One region of the Kitasatospora sp. MMS16-BH015 genome, then DNA from elsewhere that is predicted to be linked to it. Evidence: riboswitches for the same ligand, from Rfam matches in the RefSeq annotation. Region 1 holds a riboswitch; each other region holds the start of a gene.

Region 1 (7,050 bases):
ACCATCGGACACCAGCGCCCGGGAGGCCCCACGTGATCCGCATCAGCTCCGTCCGCCGCCGTCTCGCCGCCGCAGGCGGTGTGCTGCTCGCCACCGCCGCGCTGTCGGCCTGTGGCACCGGCCCGGCCCACCAGGGGGCGGCGGCCGTGGTGGGCGGTGAGCGGATCAGCATCGCCACCGTGGAGTCGCGGGTGGCCGAACTGCGGACGGCCGTGGCGGCCCAGCAGGGCGGCGCCCGGACGGAGCCGACCGGGCTGACCCGGCGGATGGTGGCCGAGCTGGTGCTCGACAAGGTGGTGGCCCAGGCCCTGGCCGACCGTCAACTCACCGTCACCCCGGGCGAGATCGCCGATGCCCGGGACGCCGACAGCAAGCTGCTGGGCGGCTCCGACGCGCTCGGCCGGGAGCTGCTGCTCAAGCAGGCCGTCCCGGCCGCCGGTATCGACGGCTTCTACCGCCAGCAGCTCGGCATCCAGAAGATCGCCGGCGCCGAGGGCAAGGACGCCCGCACCCCGGAGGGCGACGCCGCCGTCCGCACCGCCCTCACCACCGCCGGCGCCGAGCTCAAGGTGCAGGTCAACCCGCGCTACGGCCAGTGGGACGTCAAGCAGATCTCCCTGGTCGACGCCGCCGACGCCTGGCTCCCGCAGACCGCTGCCGCCGCCTGACGGCCGCCCGACCGCAGCCACCCGGCCCGGCCGGCCGCCGTCTGACGGCCGCCCGACCGCGGCCGTCCGCTGCTTCGCTCGGTCGAAGCTCGGTGTTCGGCTTGATCCGCTAGGTTCGGGGGCGTGGAGACTCCGAAGCTGATCCTGCTGACCACCACCCACCGGGTCGCCCCCGGCCTGCTCTCCTGGCCCGCCTGGGAGGCGCTGCGCGGGGCCGCCCGGGTGCTCGCCGCCGACCCGGCGCACCCGCAGCTCGCGGCCGTGCGCCAGGCCGGGGTCGAGGTGGAGCTGGTCGACCGCACGAGCGCCCCCGCGCTGGCCCGCCTGCTGACCGGAGCCGAGGGCGAGACCCCGGGGCACGTGGTCTGGCTGGGCAGCCCCGACGGCGACCCCGGGCTGACCGACGCGCTGGCGCGGATCGCGGTGGAGCAGGCCGGCTCGGTGCCGGAGATCGAGGTGCTGCCGGGGTCCTACGACCTGCCGGGGGCCCGGCTGCTCGACCTGGCCTCGGTGATGGACCGGCTGCGCTCGCCCGGCGGCTGCCCCTGGGACGCCGAGCAGACCCACGAGAGCCTGGTGAAGTACCTGGTCGAGGAGGCCTTCGAGCTGGTCGAGGCGATCGAGGAGGGCGACCGCGCCACGCTCCGCGAGGAGCTGGGCGACGTGCTGCTGCAGGTCTTCTTCCACGCCCGGATCGCGGAGGAGCACCCGGAGGACCCGTTCTCGGTGGACGACGTGGCCGGGGACATCGTGGAGAAGCTGATGTACCGCCACCCGCACGTCTTCGGCGACGTGGACGCCACCGGCACGGCCGAGGTCGAGGCGAACTGGGAGGAGCTCAAGCAGGCCGAGAAGCAGCGGGAGTCGGTGCTCGACGGGGTGCCCGCCGGGCTGCCCGCGCTGGCGTACGCGGCCAAGCTGGTCTCCCGGGTGCGCCGGGCGGGCTTCACCGGGGTGCCGGACGCGCCGTACGAGCTGCCCGCCGAGCTGACGGCCCAGACGGCCGGCGCGCTGCTGCTGGCCGTCGCGCAGCGGGCGCACGACGCCGGGGTGGACGTGGACGCCGCGCTGCGGGGCGCAGCACGCGGCTACCGCAGGGCGGTCCGGGCGGCCGAGGGGCTGCCGGAGGAGTGACGCTGCGGGGGCACGATCTCGCCGATCGCCTCGCCGACCAGGGCGAGGAGCTCGGCCAGCGGGTCGAGGTGGCGGGGCAGCTCCTCGAGGGAGACGATCCGCTCGCCGCCCGGACCGGTGACGCAGAAGAGGTCGATCGGGCCGAGGTGCTTGGCGGCGGTGGCCACCAGTGCGGCGATGTCACTGGGCTGGTGGACGTCGCTGCACACGCCGACCACCGGGCAGCCCGGCCGGTCGAGCTCGGTGGCCAGGTCCTCGGCCACCCCCGGGTGCTGGTCGGCCACGAGCATGCCCTTGGCGCCCGCGGCGGCGAACCGGCGCGCGAGATCAGCCCCCGAACCGCCGCTGAGTACGGCGATCACCACCACGGCCCCGGCTACTCGCATGGTCTGCTCCTCCTTGAGCGACTCGCTCCGGCCGGACACCGCACTGCCGACCGAAGAGCTATCGGAGGATCGTAGGCACGCCGCGACCCCCCGCAACAGGGAATACCCGCCAGGTGACCAGGCTCACGCCTCCCGGGACCGGATACCTTCGTGACATGCCGGACACGCCCGAAACCAGCCAGCCCGCACTCTTCACCTGGGAGTTCGCCGCCGACCCCTACCCCGCCTACGCCTGGCTGCGCGAGCACGCCCCCGTGCACCGCACCACGCTGCCCAGCGGGGTGGAAGCGTGGCTGGTCACCCGGTACGCGGACGCCAAGCAGGCGCTCGCCGACGCCCGGCTCTCGAAGAACCCGGCGCACCACAGCGAGCAGGCGCACCGCACCGGCCGGGTCGGCATCCCGGGCGAGCGGCAGGCCGACCTGATGACCCACCTGCTGAACATCGACCCGCCGGACCACACCCGGCTGCGCCGACTCGTCTCGAAGGCGTTCACCCCGCGCGGGGTGGCGGCCTTCGAGCCGAGGGTGCGCCAGCTGACCGACCGGCTGATCGACGGCTTCGCCGAGCGCGGCTCGGCCGACCTGATCCACGAGCTGGCCTTCCCGCTGCCGATCTACGCGATCTGCGACCTGCTGGGCGTGCCGGAGGAGGACCAGGACGACCTGCGGGACTGGGCGGGCATGATGATCCGCCACCACGGCGGGCAGCGCGGTGGCGTCGGCCGGGCCGTGAAGAAGATCCGGGCGTACCTGCTGGAGCTGATCCACCGCAAGCGCAACGACCTCGGGGACGACCTGATCTCCGGCCTGATCCGGGCCAGTGACCACGGCGAGCACCTGACGGAGAACGAGGCCGCCGCGATGGCCTTCATCCTGCTCTTCGCCGGCTTCGAGACCACCATCAACCTGATCGGCAACGGCACCTACGCGCTGCTGCGCCACCCCGAGCAGCGCAAGCTGCTGCAGGCCTCGCTGGAGCGCGGCGAGACGGCGCTGCTGGCCACGGCGGTGGAGGAACTGCTGCGCTACGACGGGCCGGTGGAGTTGGCCACCTGGCGGTTCGCGACCACTCCGCTGACCATCGGCGGGGTGGACATCCCGGTGGGCGACCCGGTGCTGGTGGTGCTCGCGGCGGCCGACCGGGATCCGGCCAAGTTCGACCGGCCGGACGTGCTCGACCTGGCCCGGGCCGACAATCCGCACCTCGGTTTCGGCCAGGGCATCCACTACTGCATCGGCGCTCCGCTGGCCCGGCTGGAGGGGCAGTGGGCGTTGCGTTCACTGCTGACGAGACTGCCGGACCTCCAGTTGGCCGCCGAGCCCCAGGAGTTGCGCTGGCGCGGCGGGCTCATCATGCGTGGCCTGCGTGAACTTCCGGTCTCCTTCACCCCGGAGGCCACTCGCGGTGTGTCGTCCGGAGGCTGATCCGGGCGGTCCGAACACGCATCAATCCGGACATAACCCCACGGTTTGTAGGCAATCCATGACTGGCCGTAATTCCGGTGTGATGTCGGCGATATGAGCTTGTGATCTGACGTTCGCTCTGCTTACCCTCCCTGGTGTTCGCAGCTGCGGACCCCGGGGCGCGGGACGCCGAATCCTGCCCGTCGCGCCGCCGGGCACCCGACTTGACCCCGGGCAGGGGCGGAGGAACCAGGTTTGTTGCCGTCCTCCACGGCTTGGGGTGAAGCCGCGTCAGCCGAAACGTTCCGCCAAGGAGCGTCAGGCCCAGCGGCCGGGCCACCTCCCGGTCCGAACCCGACAGCTCACTTCGTAGGCGTGCGGAGAGGGAACTTCATGCTGCTTTCCGGTACCGGTCGTCACCGCCGTCGCACCCAGGCGGAGAAGGCCATCGCCGTGGCGGGCGTCGCGAGCGTCGGCCTGGCCCTGCCGCTGCTGGCCGCCACCGGCGCCCACGCCGCCTCGGTCTCGACCTGGGACAAGGTCGCCGAGTGCGAGAGCGGCGGTGACTGGGGCATCAACACCGGCAACGGCTTCTACGGTGGCCTCCAGTTCACCTCCAGCACCTGGAAGGCCTACGGCGGCGGTCAGTACGCCAATCAGGCCAACCAGGCCAGCAAGGGCCAGCAGATCGCGGTGGCCGAGAAGGTGCTCGCCTCCCAGGGCCCGGGCGCCTGGCCGGTCTGCTCCGTCAAGGCCGGTCTCAGCAAGGGCGGTTCGGCCGCCGACGTGGACACCTCCGGCGGCGGCTCGTCCGCCTCCGGCAGCTCCACCAAGTCCGCCAAGCCCGCCCCGGCGAAGCCCGCCAAGTCGGCCGAGCAGACCGAGGCCACCCCGGGCTTCCCGGGCAAGGCCGGGTACGACGCGTCCAGCGGCAAGTACTGGTACCAGAAGGACGGCGGCTGGTACTGGACCAGCCACCAGGACGTCTACCGGCAGTTCACCGCCCCCGCCCAGCAGCTGAAGCAGCAGCAGGCGGCCAAGGCTCCGGCCGAGACCCCCGCCAAGCCGGCCTCGCCGAGCCGCGGCTACACCGTCCAGGCCGGTGACACCCTGTCCGGCATCGCCCAGAGCCACCAGGTCAACGGTGGTTGGCAGACGCTCTACGGCGCCAACAAGTCCACCGTGGGCGCCGACCCGAACCTGATCATGCCGGGTCAGGTGCTCAACCTCGGCTGATCCGAGCTGCCCCGTGGCCGCCTCCCCGCCAGGTGAACTACTGGCGAGTAGGCGGCCACACGGTGAGACAGGACCAAGGTCAGCGGGGCTGCGGGCCCGGGTGCGGTTAGGCTCTGGGCGTAAGGACTCCGCCATCGTCCCCATAGGAGATGCCTCGTGCCGTCCATTGATGTCGTCGTCGCCCGCGAGATCCTCGACTCCCGCGGCAACCCCACGGTCGAGGTCGAGGTCGGCCTCGACGACGGCAGCACCGGCCGTGCCGCCGTCCCGTCCGGCGCCTCCACCGGAGCCTTCGAGGCCCTGGAGCTGCGCGACGGCGACAAGAACCGCTACTTCGGCAAGGGTGTCGAGAAGGCCGTGCTGGCCGTCATCGAGCAGATCGGCCCGGAGCTGGTCGGCTACGACGCCACCGAGCAGCGCCTGATCGACCAGGCCATGCTCGACCTGGACGCCACCCCGGACAAGTCCTCGCTCGGCGCCAACGCGATCCTCGGCGTCTCGCTCGCCGTGGCGCACGCCGCCTCCGAGGCCAGTGACCTGCCGCTGTTCCGCTACCTCGGCGGCCCCAACGCGCACGTGCTGCCCGTCCCGATGATGAACATCCTCAACGGTGGGTCGCACGCCGACTCCAACGTCGACATCCAGGAGTTCATGATCGCCCCGATCGGCGCGGAGTCCTTCTCCGAGGCCGTCCGCTGGGGCGTCGAGGTCTACCACACGCTCAAGGGCGTGCTGAAGGAGCGCGGCCTCTCCACCGGCCTGGGCGACGAGGGCGGCTTCGCGCCGAACCTCGACTCCAACCGCGAGGCCCTCGACCTCATCACCGAGGCCATCAAGAAGGCCGGTTACACCCCGGGCAAGGACGTCGCGCTGGCCCTGGACGTGGCCGCCTCCGAGTTCCACAAGGACGGCGCCTACCAGTTCGAGGGCAAGGCCCTGTCGGCCGGCGAGCTGATCGACTACTACGCCGACCTGGTCGCCAACTACCCGCTGGTCTCCATCGAGGACCCGCTGAACGAGGAGGACTGGGACGGCTGGAAGGCCATGACCGACCGCCTCGGCGACAAGGTCCAGCTGGTCGGCGACGACCTGTTCGTCACCAACCCGGCCCGCCTGGCCCGCGGCATCGAGAGCGGCACCGCCAACTCGATGCTGGTGAAGGTCAACCAGATCGGTTCGCTGACCGAGACCCTGGACGCCGTCGAGCTGGCCCAGCGCAACGGCTACCGCTGCATGATGTCGCACCGCTCCGGCGAGACCGAGGACGTCACCATCGCCGACCTCGCCGTCGCCACCAACTGCGGCCAGATCAAGACCGGCGCCCCGGCCCGCTCCGAGCGCGTCGCCAAGTACAACCAGCTGCTGCGCATCGAGGAGATCCTCGACGACGCCGCCGAGTACGCGGGTCGCGGCGCCTTCCCGCGCTTCCGCTACGAGGGCTGATCACCCGAGCACGCCTGACCGGTGCCCCGGCGCTCACCCCGTAGGGTGGGGGCCGGGGCACCGGTGCGACTGGAGGAGGGGCGACGAGATGGCCAAGTGGAGGATCCCGGGTCTGGTGGCGCGCCCGCGCTTCACCAGCCGCGCGACCGTGCTGGTGCTCGTGCTCTGCTCCCTGGTCGCGATCCTCGCCTACCCGACCCGGCAGTTCATCGCGCAGCGGTCCCAGATCGCCGCCCAGCGCGCCAAGGCCGAGCAGGCCCGGCAGCAGGTCGACGCGCTGAGCCGCGAGCGGGCCCGCTGGCAGGACCCGGCGTACGTGCGCACCCAGGCCCGGGAGCGGCTGCACTACGCGCTGCCCGGCGAGACCTCCTTCGTCTCGGTCGACCCCACCCCCGCCGCGAAGTCCGGCGCCGCGCCGGCCGCGAAGGCCAAGGCCGCCGCCCAGCCCTGGTACACCAGCGTCTGGGAGTCGGTCGACGAGGCCGACGCCGCCCAGGCCCGCCCCACCCCCGCCCCTGCCCCCCGCTAGAGACAGCTCCCGCCATGACCTCTGAGAACACCGCCCCCGACGTCGCCGACCAGGACGTGGCGGCCATCGCCGCCCAGCTCGGCCGGGTGCCGCGCGGCCTGCGCGGCGTCGCCCACCGCTGCCCCTGCGGCAACCCCGACGTGGTCGAGACCGCGCCCCGGCTGCCCGACGGCACGCCCTTCCCGACGCTCTACTACCTGACCTGCCCCAAGGCCGCCTCGCTGATCGGCACCCTGGAGGCCGACGGC
Region 2 (7,050 bases), 460 kb from region 1:
GCTCCGGGCTGAGCAGCACCGGCCCGCGCTTGCGCACCGCCAGCGCGGCCGGCAGATCACTGGCCGGGTCGACCAGGGTGTACCGCTCGTGCGCCCAGTCCGGCAGCCCGTGCGAGGCCGCGAGCCGCAGCATCCCGTCCCCGTCCACCAGGTACAGCGCCGACCCCTCCCCGGTGATCCAGGCCGGCCCCTCCGCCAGGATCGTCCCCAGCAACTCCGCCGCACTGTTGCACCGCAACAGCAGCCGCACGCACCGCATCGCCGTCCGAGGCGAGGGCCCGCCCGCCCCGTCCTCCGGCGGCAGCCATGGCGAGGACAGATCCATGCAACGATCCTAAGTTCGTGTGAGGCACCCGGCACGGGACGACAACCACCACCAGGGGCGCGGGGCCCCTCTCGATTCACTGCGTGCGCGGCCCACCCTGCACTCCGCCGCTGTCTTGCGCCCATGCCCTGGTCGCACTCTCCGTTGACGGTGCAACTGGCTCCCCGCGCGAGATGGCACCTTCGCCCCTCCCGATCTCGCGCAGTTCCCCGCGCCCCTGAAAACCCCTGCTCAGCTGCCCGCCCCGAGCCGTCGGACCACGACCACCGTCCGGTCGTCCGCCACGTCCGGCGCCACCCGCCGCAGCAACTCCGCCGCCGAGTCGGCCGCCCCGGCCCGGAGCAGCGGCGCCGCCGCACCGAGCAGGCGCCCGATCCCCTCGTCGATGTCCTCCCCGGGCACCTCCACCAGCCCGTCGCTGTAGAGCAGGAGTGCATCCCCGTGGTCCAGCTGACCGCCCGCCGCCGGGAAGGAGGCGCCGGGCAGGATGCCCAGGGCGGGGCCGCCCGCCTCGCGGAGCTGCCAGCTGCCGCCGAGGGCGCGGTGGTAGTGGGCGGCCGGGGGGTGGCCGGCGTGGAAGAGGCGGTACTCGCCGCTGGAGGGCCGCAGGGCCAGGTGGACGGCGGTGGCGAACTCGTCCTCCCAGTCCAGGCGGCAGAGGTAGTCGTTGGCCCGGGGGAGGAAGGATTCGGCGGGCACCGAGCCGAGCAGCATGGCCAGGGCGCCGGAGAGGTGCATCGACCGCGCGGCGGCCCGGCTGCCCTTGCCGGAGACGTCCACCAGGACGACCTCCAGGAGGTCGCGGTCGGCCCGGTGCGAGGCGAGCAGGAAGTCGCCGGAGAAGAAGGCGCCGCTGACGGGGGCCAGGGCCCGGTCGAAGCGCCAGTCGAGGAGCTGTTCGGGGAGCCGGCCGAGTGCCCGGGTCCGTTCGGAGAGTTCGACCAGCATCGAGTCGCCCCGGGTGCCGCGCAGGCCCAGCCGGGTGCGGTAGCGCGAGGTGAGCAGCACCAGGCCGGCGGTGGCGATGACCACGGCGGCGGAGCCGGGCCGCAGCCCGTACGGGGTGCGCAGGAAGATGTCCAGCATCAGCCCGACCGTCACCGGTACGAGCAGCGCGAGCTGCCGCCGGGTGTGCAGCACGAAGCCCCCGCAGATCAGCGGGAAGACCAGCATCGAGGGCGGGCAGTAGTCGGGCCAGCGGATCGCCAGCCAGGTCAGCAGGCCGGCCACGGCCGTGAGCACACCGACGGCCTCGCGTTCGGCCCGGGTCTCCCCGTCGAGCAGTCGGCTCAGCCACCGGCCGAGCGACCCCCGCCGCAACCCCTCCCGCACCTGCCGAGCCACCGTCGTGACTGCGGGCACCGCAACCTCCGCCAGCGCTCGGTCTCATCGGGACAATCCGCTCAATCTATCCCGAATCACCCCGCGCCCTGCGGAAGCGAGGCACCGGCGCCAGTGCCGGCACCGGCCCTACTGGCCGTCGCACTCCCCGTACGCCTGCACGGGAGCGGCCGCCACCGGCCGCAGCCGCCAGACCGAACGGGCTATCTCGACCGCCCGCCGCACCGCGCTGCCCACCCCGTCGCCACCGGCCGCCGGGACGAGTGCCGCGGGCACCGGCGAGGCCGTGCGCTGGCCGGGGACGAGGGCCGTGGTGGTCTGCGCGGTCTGCGTCATGGTGCCCACATCCTTGGAGTGATCCGCTCTTGCCCCGAACCATATGGCTACCCAGGCTCCGCACAGTCTCCCGGGTGTCCGGCGACGAATTGGTAAAGGAAACCGCGCGAATCCGTACCAGTCCATACCGGCCGAATCACCATCAGTTCCCCCGCGAACGGATCCTCAGTGCGCCTCGGCCGGGGCTGGGGCTTCGGCCGGTGGCCAGCTCCGCAGACCCTCCGTCAGCACCCGGGTCAGCCGCTCCCGGGTCACCGCGAGGTCCGCCGCCAGCTGGAAGGCCCCACCGGCCGTCAGGGCCGCGAAGCCGTGCGCCACCGAGCGGACCGTCCGGGCGGCGTGCACCGCCTCCTCGCCGGCCAGGCCGTAGCCGCGCAGCACCGCGATGATCACGCCGACCAGCCGGGCGGCGGCCTCGCGGAGCTCGGCGTCGTCCTGCGGGGCCTGCGGCAGCGCGCCGTACCGGTACGGGTGGCGCTCGGCGTAGTCGAGGTAGGCGTCGAGCAGGGCGGCCACCGCCACGTCCCGGCTGCGGCCGAGCACGGCCTCGCCGAGGGCGGTGGCCAGTTCGGTGGTGACCCGGACGGCGACCAGGCGGCGCAGCTCGGGCAGGCCGCCCGGTACGTGCTTGTACAGCGAAGGGGTGGCGACCCCGGCCTTGGCGGCCACGGCGGCCAGGGTCAGGGCCTCGGCGCCCTGGACGTCGACCAGGTCGATCGCGTGGTCGACCACGGCCTGCGGGGTGAGTCCGGCGCGCGGCATCAGGCGGCCTTCACGGCTGCGGCCTCGGCGGCGGCCACCTCGGCCAGGAAGGGCAGCAGCGCGGCGGCGGTGGCCTGCGGGTCCTCGGCCATCGGGTAGTGGCCGGCACCGGGGATCAGCACCTGGCGGGCGTTCAGCGCCTCGGCCTGCCGCTGGGCGACGGCGGCGGGGGAGGGGAAGTCGGGGTCCTGCTCGCCCATGACCACCAGGGCCGGGCACTCGACGGCCGCGCTCCAGCCGACCGGCGCGGAGTCGCCGAACACGTAGCCCCGGGTGGCGGTGGCCCGGCCGGGGGTGCGCAGGCTGGCCACCAGGCCGGCCGCGTAGGCGTCCAGGTCGGCGGGCTTGGCCTGGCCGAAGGCGGTCTTGCGCAGGTAGAGGCCCCAGAGGCTCGGGAAGCGGAGCACCGCGTGGCCGAGCGCCTTGACCATCCCGCGCTGGAGGGCGTTCGGCGACAGGTTCTCGATGAAGCCGTCGATCAGCGCGATGCCGGCCACCCGCTCGGGCGCCAGCCCGGCGGCCTTGACCACCGAGGCGGCGGTGTAGGAGCTGCCGACCAGGGTGGCCCGCTCGATCCCGAGGTGGCTCAGCAGGGCGAGCGCGTCCTCGGCGATCGCGGCGGGGGAGTAGTCCGCCCACTCGATCGAGGACTCGCCGAACCCGCGCAGGTCCATGGCGACCACCCGGTGCCCGGCGGCCAGCAGCAGCGGCCGCAGGTGCCGGTAGGCGTGCCGGGAGTCGAGCATGCCCGGCAGCAGCAGGACGGCGCTGCCGGTGCCCTCGTCGTCGAAGGCGATCCGCCCGCCGGGCAGCTCCAGGTACCGGGTGGCGGTGGTGGCGGTGGCGTTCATGGTGCTCCCCCTCGGGATCGGTGCGTTGTTCCCTGTAGCCATAAAGCTAAGGCTAATAGCCTTAGCCGTCAAGCGACTGGGATACGGTCGGCGCACCCGCACCACCTGAACCATCTGCACCAGAGGGGCCACCCGATGCCGTTCATCAACGTCAAGCAGCTCTCCGGCCGGACCGACGAGCAGAACGCGGAGATCACCCGCGAACTCACCGCCGCCTACGCCCGGATCACCGGGGTCTCGCCGGAGAACATCTGGGTGGCCATCGAGGAGATCCCGGCCACCCACTGGTCCTCGGGCGGTGTCACCTACGCGGCCAAGCGGGCCGCGGAGGCGCAGCAGTAGGGGCGGTGCTCACGGGGCGTCCACCCGGAACGGGTCGTGCTCGGCGAGCAGCTTGTCGAGCCTGGCCTGGTCGACCCGGGTGACGATCGCGCCGTCCTCCTGGCGGTCGCGGATCACCTTGGCCAGCGTGAAGGCCGAGGTGATCTCGTAGAGCAGGCCGACGGCGAGGAAGCCCCGCACCCAGGCGCTGACGGGCAGGTAGGCGATCCCGATCGCCAGGGCCGCCGAGGCGAGCCCGAAGGAGAGGATCGCCTGGATGTAGTAGGCGTTGGTGGTCCGGCCGGGCACTGGTGTGTTCATGACTCCAGGGTCGCCAACTCCCGTACTCGGCACATGAGTACGCGTACTCAACCGCAGCGCCCGGGAGTTGCCGGTCGACCGTCTCAAATCACCACGTATGCACCCGGATCGGACCTGACATCGTCCACAGGTCTGGACCGAGATGCCGAGCGGCTTGGAATCAGGGGCCACTCGGATTAACGTTTGATAACGCAGCGCGGTCGGCAACGCCGTACCCGAAACGGCACCGTGCGCCGTCGCCTAATCCATGGGCCCGCCCTCACCGGTGGGCCCGGGAGCCGGGGAACCACGTTCCACTGGGGTGAATCAGCCGGGCCCCCGCCCGGCCGTAGGAGACCTTCCTGCTCCGAACCCGTCAGCTAACCCGGTAGGCGCGAAGGAAGGAAAGGAGCGCGCCTCCCTTGGCGTCGACGCACTCCCCCGCAGGCCCGGCCACCCAGCTGCTGGACGGCCCCACCGTGCTGCCGCCCCTCGGAGACGAGGTGGCCAGGCATCGGATGCCCCGCCAGGCCCGTACCGGCGGCCCGCTGCTCGGCGTCACCGCGATGGCCGCCTCGCTCGGCGCCACCGGTTTCGCCGCGGCCGGCCCGGCCGCCGCCGCGCCGCTCCCCGCCGCCCCGGTGACCACCCCCGACGCGGCCACCGAGGACTCCACCGAGCTCACCCTCTCGGCCGACCCGGGCCTGGCCCTCGCCGCCCGGATCCAGCAGCAGGCCGACGGCCAGCGCACCGCCGCGGAGGAGACCGCCCGGGTGGTTGCCGCCCAGGAGGCCGAGGCCAAGCGGGCCGCCCAGCAGGCCGAGGCCCGGGCCGAGACCGAGCGCACCGCCGTGACCCTCCCGGTCGCCGGCTACACCCTCACCGCCCACTACGGTCAGGCCGGTTCCTACTGGTCGCACCTGCACACCGGCCTCGACTTCGCCGCCCCGACCGGCACCCCGGCCGTGGCCGTCGCCGCGGGCACCGTCACCTCGGCGGGCTGGGCCGGCGCCTACGGCTACCGGGTCGTCCTGACCCTCCCCGACGGCACCGAGCTCTGGTACTGCCACCTCTCCGCCATCACCACCACCGCCGGCCCCGTCACCCCGGGCACCCAGCTCGGCCGGGTCGGCGCCACCGGCAATGTCACCGGCCCCCACCTCCACCTGGAGGTCCGTCCGGCCGCCGGTGCCCCGATCGACCCGCTGCCCTGGCTCCACGCCCGCGGCCTCCAGCCCTGACTCCAGGGGCCCGACCCCAGGGGCCCGACCCCGAGCCCGACCCCAGGGGCTCGGGGAACTGCGAGGGCATCCGAAGGGGCGTGCACTCCTTGACGCCCCACCCGGCTCACCGCTCGCCCCCTCCGACTACTCCGTCTCCTGCTCCTGCTCCTGCTCCTGCTCCTGCTCCGCCGCCTCCTGCGCGGCCAGGTACGCGTCGATCTCCTCCGGGCCCGGCTCGGGGGCCAGTTCGGGGTACTCCAGCAGCAGCTCGGGCAGCCCCGGCACCGTCCACTCGCCGCACAGCCGCAGCGCCTCCCGCACCACCGCCGCCTCGAACTCGGCGTAGTCCCCGGACAGTTCGTCCGGCATCGGCAGGCCGAGCGCGTTCAGCCCGGCCAGGTTGCGGTAGCTGCGCCGCATCAGCCACTGCTCCAGCAGCGCCCGCGCGCCGTCGGTGGCCATGCCCACCGAGATCACCCGGGTCGGCCCCCAGCCGCCGTCCCCGCCGACCCAGTCCAGCACACCGAGCCCGTCCGGCCCGCCGCCCTCCTCCAGCGCCCCGAACGCGGCCAGCCGCTCCGTCTCGGGCAGCTCCCGGAAGGCGTCCAGCCAGGCCCGCACGGCGGCCGGATCGGCGGTGTCCACCCCGTCCGCCCGCAGCAGCAGGGTGTAGAGCCGGGGCCAGGTCACCAGGTGCGGCTGCCGCAGCAGCCCGCAGAGCAGCTCGCCCTGCCATTCGGCCTCCTCGTGCAGCCGCTCCCACCGCTTCGCGTTGAGCCGCCGGGCCGCCCGCTGGTGGTCGATCAGCAGCCGCACCGCCGCCCCGTACGCCTCCGGCTGCTCGGCCGGCTGCACGTACAGGTACATCCGCTCGTACAGCAGCTGCTCCACCACCGGCGAGGTCAGCTCGGGGAAGCCGTCGTGCAGCTGGGCATCACCGAACTCCAGCAGGGTCAGCACCGTCCGGACGGCCTCCTCCGGTACGGGCGGCAGGCCGGCTTCGGCGGCCCAGGCCAGTAGATCGGCGGTGCGGGGGTGCGGGGTGAGCTGGAGGTCTTCGACGTTCACCCTCGGTACGGTAGCCGCTGGGCCCACCACTCGGCGGTATCGTCGGGAGCCATGCAGCCCGAACCCACCCCGGCGCAGCCCCCGCACCCCGCCCCGGCCGAGCCCGCTCCGCTCCCTGAGCCCGGTCCGCTCCTTGAGCCCGCTCCGCTTCCTGAGCCCGCTCCGGCCGCTCCGGCCGTCCCGCTCACGCCGGTGCGGCTCACCGGGCCCCGGTTGGCGATCCGCGAGTTCCACCACACGCCCGAGGACGTGGACGCCCTGCACGCCGTCTTCGGCGATCCGGAGACGGCCCGCTACCTCCCCTTCGAGCCGCGCGACCGCGAGACCTGCGCCGACCAGATCTCCCTCTACCTGGACGAGGCCGAGGCCGAACCCCGCACGGTCTACCGCCTCGCCGTCACCCTGCTGGCCGAGGGCGAGCCCGAGTACGCGGTACCGATCGGCAACCTCGCCCTCGGTCTGGAGGGCGACCGGGCCGCCTTCCTCGGCTACGCGCTGCGCCGCGACACCTGGGGGCGCGGCT
Region 3 (7,050 bases), 1.8 Mb from region 1:
GTCGGCCACCTGCTTCATCTGGAGGTGGCCGCCCTCCTCGTCGTGCTGGCGGCTGAGCACGTCCAGCAGCGAGTACTCGCGCACGCTCAGGTCGTGCTCGGCCTGGAGAGCGCGCTCGATGTGCGCCTCGATCCGGCCGTACAGCACGTACAGGGCGGACCAGCCGCTGGCGAGGGCGGTCAGTGCGGGGTCGGTGGCGGTCATGGGTGCCGCACTCCTTCCAGGGGCCGGGTGTCGAGATGACCCCAGGATAAGCCGCCCGAGTCGTTACCGGCCAGGGCCGGTAGCAGGCTTCTGCAAGCACCGGCGCCGCGCACTTCAATGCCCGCCGCCCGTCCCGCCCCCTCCGGCACCCAGGCCCAGGTGTCCCCTCCGGCACCCAGGCCCAGGCGTCCCCTCCGGCACCCAGGCCCAGGCGTCCCCTCCGGCACCCAGGCTCAAGCGGCGATCGGGCAATGCCAGCGCTTGCACATATAGCGCGCCTGCAACTATTGTCGAAGCTCGTAAGACGCACAGGCAATCGCACGGAGGGTAGCGCCATGCCTCTCGCACTCCTCGCCCTGGCCATCGGGGCCTTCGGGATCGGCACCACCGAGTTCGTGGTCATGGGCCTGCTGCCCCAGATCGCCGCCGACTACGGCGTGTCCATCCCCACCGCCGGGCTGCTGGTCACCGGCTACGCGATCGGCGTCGTCCTCGGCGCGCCGGTCATGACGGTGCTCGGCACCAGGATCAGCCGCAAGACGGTGCTGATGCTGCTGATGGGGCTGTTCACCGTCGGCAACCTGCTGTCGGCGCTCGCGCCGAGCTTCGGGCTGATGCTGGGCGGCCGGATCGTGGCCTCGCTCGCGCACGGCGCGTTCTTCGGGATCGGGTCGGTGGTGGCGGCCGAGCTGGTCGCCCCGGACAAGAAGGCCGGCGCCATCGCCACCATGTTCACCGGGCTGACGGTGGCCAACATCGTCGGTGTGCCGCTCGGCACCTTCATCGGGCAGGCCGTGGGCTGGCGGGCCACCTTCACGGTGGTCGCCGCGCTCGGGCTGGTCGGCCTGCTCGGGATCGCCAAGCTGGTGCCCGAGCTGCCCCGGCCCGAGGGCGCCCACCTGCGCCGCGAGCTGACCGCCTTCCGCAACCCGCAGGTGCTGCTCGCGATGGCGATGACCGTGCTCGGCTTCGGCGGGGTGTTCGCCGCCATCACGTACATCGCCCCGATGATGACCAACGTCGCCGGCTACTCCGAGGGCGCCGTCACCTGGCTGCTGGTGCTGTTCGGGGTCGGCATGTTCCTCGGCAACCTGCTCGGCGGCCGGTACGCCGACCGCAGGTTGATGCCGATGCTGTACGTGAGCCTCGGCGGGCTGGCCCTGGTGCTCGGGCTGTTCACCGTCACCGCGCACAGCAAGGTGGCGGCCGCCGTCACCATCCTGCTGGTCGGGGCGCTCGGCTTCGCCACCGTGCCGCCGCTGCAGAAGCGGGTGCTCGACCAGGCGCACGGCGCGCCCACGCTGGCCTCGGCCGTCAACATCGGCGCCTTCAACCTCGGCAACGCGCTGGCCGCCTGGCTCGGCGGCCTGGTGATCACCGCCGGCCTCGGCTACACCGCACCGAACTGGGTCGGCGCCGCGCTGGCCGCCGCCGCCCTGCTGCTGGCCTTCTGGTCCGCCGCCCTGGAGCGCCGCGCCCCGGCCACGACAACCACCGTCCCGGGCGCCACCCCGGCCGCCGCGCCCAGCCCCGTCCTCCACTGAACCCACCCCCGCACCAAGGCAAGGAACCGATCATGACCACCGTCCCCACCGTGCAGCTCAACAACGGCGTCCGGATCCCCCAGCTCGGCTTCGGCGTCTTCCAGGTCCCCGACGAGGAGACCACCACCGCCGTGAAGACCGCCCTGGCGACCGGCTACCGCAGCATCGACACCGCCGCGATCTACGGCAACGAGGCCGGGGTCGGCCGGGCGCTGGCCGAGTCCGGGGTGGCGCGCGAGGAGCTCTTCCTGACCACGAAGGTCTGGAACGCCGACCAGGGGTACGAGGCGACGCTGCGCGCCTTCGACACCAGCCTGGCCAGGCTCGGCCTCGAGTACGTCGACCTCTACCTGATCCACTGGCCCACCCCGGCCCGCGACCTCTACTTGGACACCTGGCGGGCGCTGGAGCGGCTGGCCGCCGACGGGCGGATCCGGGCGGCGGGCGTCTCCAACTTCCAGCCCGCGCACCTGGAGCGGCTGCTCGACGCGAGCGAGCTGGTGCCGGCCGTCAACCAGATCGAGCTCCACCCGGGGCTCCAGCAGGCCGAGCTGCGCGCCTTCCACGCCGAGCACGGCATCGCCACCGAGGCCTGGAGCCCGCTGGCCCAGGGCGCGGTGCTGGACGACCCGGCGATCACCGCGATCGCGGCCCGCACCGGCAAGTCCCCGGCCCAGGTGGTGCTGCGCTGGCACCTCCAGCTCGGCACCATCGTGATCCCGAAGTCGGTCACCCCGGCCCGGATCGCGCAGAACCTGGACGTGTTCGACTTCGAGCTGACCCCCGAGGAGCTGGCCGCCGTGGCCGCCACCGACCGCGGCCTGCGCACCGGCCCGGACCCGGACCGGTTCAACTGAGGCTGCTCGGACGACAGCGGCGCGCGGCGCCCCCCGGACTCGGGGGGCGCCGCGCGCCGCTGGGTGGGACGAAGGTCAGACGTTGACCGAGTGGGCCCGCAGGTAGGCGACCGGGTCGATGTCGGAGCCGTAGTTCGGGGTGGTGCGGATCTCGAAGTGCAGGTGCGGGCCGGTCACGTTGCCGGTGGCGCCGGAGAGGCCGAGCTGCTGGCCGGCCGTGACGGACTGGCCGGCGTGCACCTGGAGCTTGGAGAGGTGGGCGTACTGGGCGTACTTGCCGTCGGCCAGGCGGATGACCACCTGGTTGCCGTAGGCGCCACCCCAGCCGGCCGTCACCACGGTGCCGTCGCCGACGGCCCGCAGGCTGGTGCCGACGGAGGCCGCGAAGTCCACGCCGGTGTGGTGGCCGCTGGCCCACAGGTGACCGGGCACGCCCCAGTTCTCGACGATGCTCGGTTCGGCCAGCGGGGCGTAGAAGTCCGGCGCGGCGGGCGCGGGCGCAGTGACCGGAGCCGGAGCCGGAGCTGCGGCGGGGGCCGGAGCAGCGGCCGGGGCGGGGGCCGGCGCGGCGGCGGGGGCCACGGCGGGGGTGGCGGCCGGGGCCTGGTGGGTGGCGACCGGGGTGGCGGCGTCCAGGCCGAGGCGCTGGGCGACGTCGGCGAGGCCGGCCTGGGCGGCGGGCTTGCCGGTGTGGACCGGGTGCCAGTCGCCGTCCACCAGGTGGTGCGCGGTGGGGTCGGCGGCCTTGGCCGGGTCGGTGAGCGTCTTCGTGGCGGCGGCGGGCGCGGTGTGCGCGACGTGCTGGGCGTCCACGCTGCTGGTGAACGAGTGGTGGCCGGAGCCCGAGTCGGCGAGGGCCGAGGCGGTGGTGACACCGACCAGGGGGAGCGCGAAGGTCGCGGCCAGCGTGGTGGCGATGGCGACCTTGTTCAGCTGCGGGCGGGTGTGACGGCGTGCGTGCTTGCCCCGTGCGGACATGGGTGTTCCTCTCCGACGCCGACGAGGTGAGCTGTCGGGTTCGGGCTGGAGATGCCCGGCCGCGGAATGCGGCTTCACCCCAAGCCGCCCGGACGTGTCCGGACGGCGTACTGACCTGGGTCCCCCGCTCCTGCCGTTACAGAGCTCGGTAGTGCCCACGGGTGCCGGCAGGACTAGGCGTTGCACCCGGTGGACCCGCTCGGTCAGTGGCCGGGCGGTCCGATGAAGCAAAACCCACGAACCGGACAAAAGCAAAGGTGACGGTTGGATAACTGCCGGAATTGGTGACCGAAAGCGCTCGTCGAATCACCATCCGTGCACGAAACATAAGCAAGAGGTGAAGGTGGGAGGGCCCAAAGTGAGATTCGTGGCGGAATGCGACGGTGGAATCGCGGTGGGTGGTCGAAACCGGGCCGGGCGGTGAGCCTGCTCACGGCGGGCGGCCCGTAGGCTGCCGGTATGCGAGATCTTGCGGTGGGGATGAGGCTCCTTTTCCAGGGCCAGAAGTGGGTGGCCCGGCACGGGCGGTGGTGGGGATTCGGGATGATCCCGGCGCTGATCACGATGGTCGGGTACCTGGTGGCGATGGCCGCCCTGGTGGTCGAATCGGGCGGGTTGGTGCGCTGGATGACGCCGTTCGCCGACGGGTGGGGCTCGCCCTGGCAGGGGGTGCTGCGCGGGGTGGTGACGGCCGCGCTGATCGGTGGCGGGGCGCTGCTCGCGGCGGTCACCTTCACCGCCGTGACGCTGCTGGTCGGGCAGCCGTTCTACGAGTCGCTGGCCGCGAAGGTGGACGAGACCGAGGGCGGCGCCCCGGCGGCGCCGGAGCTGTCGCTCTGGCGGGAGCTGGTGATCGCCACCAGGGACAGCCTGGCGGTGCTGCTGCGGGCCGGCGGGTTCGGGGTGCTGCTGTTCGCCTGCGGGTTCGTCCCGGTGGTCGGGCAGACGGTGGTGCCGGTGATCGGGGTGGGGGTCTCGGGCTTCTTCCTGACCGTGGAGCTGACGGCCGTGGCGCTCCAGCGGCGCGGGGTGCCGCAGCCCGAGCGGCTGCGGATGCTGCGCGGGCGGCTCGGACTGGCGCTCGGTTTCGGTGCGCCGCTGGTGCTGCTCTTCCTGGTGCCGATGGTCACCGTGCTGCTGATGCCCGGCGCGGTGGCCGGGGCGACGCTGCTGGCCCGCGAGCTGGTGCCCGTGGAGAACGGCGCGGACGGCGAGGAATCGGACGAGAACGACGATATGACGAGCGCAGAAATGCATTCGAACGCACAGTAAAGGAAATTTGACATTCCGTCAGGCGGTACGCGATACAGGGTCGATGACCGCCACGGGTGTCCCCGCGCAGCACGCTCACTCCGTTCACGGGCCGGGGCCGAACCCCGCCCAGCCGGAGTTCTGGCAGCTCCCGGCCGAGGCCAGGGCCGCAGCCTTCGCCCGGCTGCGGGAGCTCGACCACCCCGTCCGCTGCACCGACCCCCGGACGGGCAAGGGCTTCCACGCGCTGGTCCGGCACGCCGACGTGGTGCGGGCCAGCCGCAACCCCGCGCTCTTCCTCAGCGGCCCCGGCGTCACCACCCCCGAACCGCCGCGCTGGGTGCGGATGGTGTTCGGCGACTCGATGGTCAACCTGGACGACCCGCACCACGCCGGGCTGCGCCGGATCGTGGCCCGGGCCTTCACCCCGCGCCTGATAGCCCGGGCCGAGGCCGACATCCGGCGGACGGCCGCCCAGCTCGTGGACGAGGTGGTCGCGCAGCGGCCCACCGACTTCGTCGCTGCCGTCGCCGCCCAGCTGCCGTACCGGGTGATCTGCGACCTGATGGGCGTGCCCGAGGCACCGCGCCGGGCCATCCTGGCCGAGATCGACCGGGCCACCGCCCCCACCGGGGTGCGGCGCACCCGGCTGCGGGTGCCGGGGCGCGGGCTGGCCGCGCTGGCCCGGCTGTACCTCACCATCGCCGCGATCGGCCGCGAACGCCGCCGCCGGCCCACCGAGGACCTGATCTCCGCCCTGGTCACCGCCGACGTGGAGGGGCACCGGCTCGGCGCCCGCGAGCTCGGCGCCTTCTTCTCCCTGCTGCTGGTCGCCGGGGTCGAGACCACCCGCAACGCGCTCGCCCACGGCCTGCACCTGCTCACCGTCCACCCCGAGCAGCGCGCGCTGCTCACCGCCGACCTGGGCGGGCGGCTCCCCGGCGCGGTGGAGGAGATCGTCCGGTACGCCACCCCGATCGTCCAGTTCCGCCGCACCGTGGCGGCCGACTGCGAGTTCGGGGGCGCGCAGCTGCGCCGGGGCGAGAAGGTGGTGCTCTTCTTCGGCTCGGCCAACCGGGACGCGGCCGTCTTCGCCGACCCGGACCGGTTCGACCTCACCCGCTCGCCCAACCCGCACCTGGGCTTCGGCGGGGGCGGCCCGCACTTCTGCCTCGGTGCCCACCTGGCCCGGCAGGAGATGCGGGCGGTGCTCGGCGAGCTGTACACCCGGCTGCCGGAGCTGCGGTCCACCGGGGAGCCCGAGCTGGTCGCCTCCAGCTTCGACCACCGGGTGCGGAGCCTGCCGTTCACCTTCTGAGAGCGACCGGGAGGCACCGTTCACCTGCCGAGACGGGCCGGGAGACAAGGGTCGGGAGGGCGGAAAGGGCGGCCCGCTTTGTCCGTTCCGGCGCGGGCCGGGCGGGGCGCGCGGGCCCTAGCGTGCCGGACACACCCCGACCCGTCCCGGAGGCTCCCGTGCACTGGCTCATCCACGACTACCGCGAGGACGACCTCGCGGCCGTCGTCCACCTGATCGACACCACGGCCGGCCTCGGGCAGGAGTCGGTGTTCTCGCTCGCCGAGTGCCTCTCGGCGCTCACCTCCCGCCAGCCCGCCGTGGTGGCCGTCAGCCAGGGCGAGCCGATCGGCGCGGCGCTCGCCCACCTGGCGGGCGACCGGGCCTGGGTGATGCGGATCGCGATCGCCCCGGCCTGGCGCGGCCGGGGCCTGGCCAGTGCGCTGCTGCGCGAGCTGGAGCGGCGGCTGCTGGGACAGAAGGTGCGGCGGATCGCCTACGTGCTGCCGGAGGAGGAGCTGCTCGGCGAGGGGCTGCGCAACGCCGGGTACACCCGGCGCCCGGCCGTGGCCTACTTCGAGAAGACCGAGCCGAACGGACCGGGCGACGGCCTGCTCGACGAGCTCGGCGGGCGGCTGCTGCCCGGCGACCTCTGGGAGAAGGTGGCCGGGATGACGGCGGAGAAGAGCCTGATCGAGCGCCGGGTGGTCCGGCCGCTGGCCGAGCCCGAGCGGGCCGCCCGGCACGGGGTGCTGCCGCCCCGCGCGGTCGCGCTGTTCGGGCCGCCCGGCACCGGCAAGACCACCTTCGCCCGGGCGGTGGCCTCCCGGCTCGGCTGGCCCTTCGTCGAGCTGCTGCCCTCCCGGCTGGCCGACGAGGGCAATCTGGCGGCGGCGCTGCGCACCGCCTTCGCCCGGAT

The links. Region 1 has a riboswitch for cyclic di-AMP ahead of CFP65_RS42180 (transglycosylase family protein). Riboswitches for the same ligand answer to the same signal wherever they lie in the genome.
Region 2: linked by a shared signal. The riboswitch ahead of CFP65_RS21525 (M23 family metallopeptidase) and the one ahead of CFP65_RS42180 (transglycosylase family protein) in region 1 are both predicted to bind cyclic di-AMP.
Region 3: linked by a shared signal. The riboswitch ahead of CFP65_RS42225 (M23 family metallopeptidase) and the one ahead of CFP65_RS42180 (transglycosylase family protein) in region 1 are both predicted to bind cyclic di-AMP.

The regions. Positions count from the first base shown of each region.
Region 1 covers NZ_CP025394.1:5,416,592-5,423,641, forward strand. Annotated here, with positions in the region: gene CFP65_RS23460 (SurA N-terminal domain-containing protein) at 33-668, shown strand; gene CFP65_RS23465 (MazG family protein) at 792-1,802, shown strand; gene CFP65_RS23470 (SDR family NAD(P)-dependent oxidoreductase) at 1,757-2,188, opposite strand; gene CFP65_RS23475 (cytochrome P450) at 2,344-3,615, shown strand; cyclic di-AMP (ydaO/yuaA leader) riboswitch at 3,805-3,986, shown strand; gene CFP65_RS42180 (transglycosylase family protein) at 3,988-4,830, shown strand; gene eno (phosphopyruvate hydratase) at 4,987-6,273, shown strand; gene CFP65_RS23490 (septum formation initiator family protein) at 6,362-6,802, shown strand; gene CFP65_RS23495 (DUF501 domain-containing protein) at 6,817-7,050, shown strand, end outside.
Region 2 covers NZ_CP025394.1:4,957,505-4,964,554, forward strand. Annotated here, with positions in the region: gene CFP65_RS21490 (SpoIIE family protein phosphatase) at 1-325, opposite strand, end outside; gene CFP65_RS21495 (PP2C family protein-serine/threonine phosphatase) at 557-1,687, opposite strand; gene CFP65_RS21500 (hypothetical protein) at 1,796-2,002, opposite strand; gene CFP65_RS21505 (TetR/AcrR family transcriptional regulator) at 2,168-2,764, opposite strand; gene CFP65_RS21510 (alpha/beta fold hydrolase) at 2,764-3,615, opposite strand; gene CFP65_RS21515 (4-oxalocrotonate tautomerase family protein) at 3,751-3,957, shown strand; gene CFP65_RS21520 (YiaA/YiaB family inner membrane protein) at 3,967-4,257, opposite strand; cyclic di-AMP (ydaO/yuaA leader) riboswitch at 4,485-4,645, shown strand; gene CFP65_RS21525 (M23 family metallopeptidase) at 4,659-5,477, shown strand; gene CFP65_RS21530 (hypothetical protein) at 5,604-6,527, opposite strand; gene CFP65_RS21535 (GNAT family N-acetyltransferase) at 6,579-7,050, shown strand, end outside.
Region 3 covers NZ_CP025394.1:7,181,388-7,188,437, forward strand. Annotated here, with positions in the region: gene CFP65_RS30605 (MarR family winged helix-turn-helix transcriptional regulator) at 1-204, opposite strand, end outside; gene CFP65_RS30610 (MFS transporter) at 540-1,748, shown strand; gene CFP65_RS30615 (aldo/keto reductase) at 1,781-2,605, shown strand; gene CFP65_RS42225 (M23 family metallopeptidase) at 2,681-3,583, opposite strand; cyclic di-AMP (ydaO/yuaA leader) riboswitch at 3,587-3,744, opposite strand; gene CFP65_RS30625 (EI24 domain-containing protein) at 4,043-4,855, shown strand; gene CFP65_RS30630 (cytochrome P450) at 4,899-6,152, shown strand; gene CFP65_RS30635 (ATP-binding protein) at 6,311-7,050, shown strand, end outside.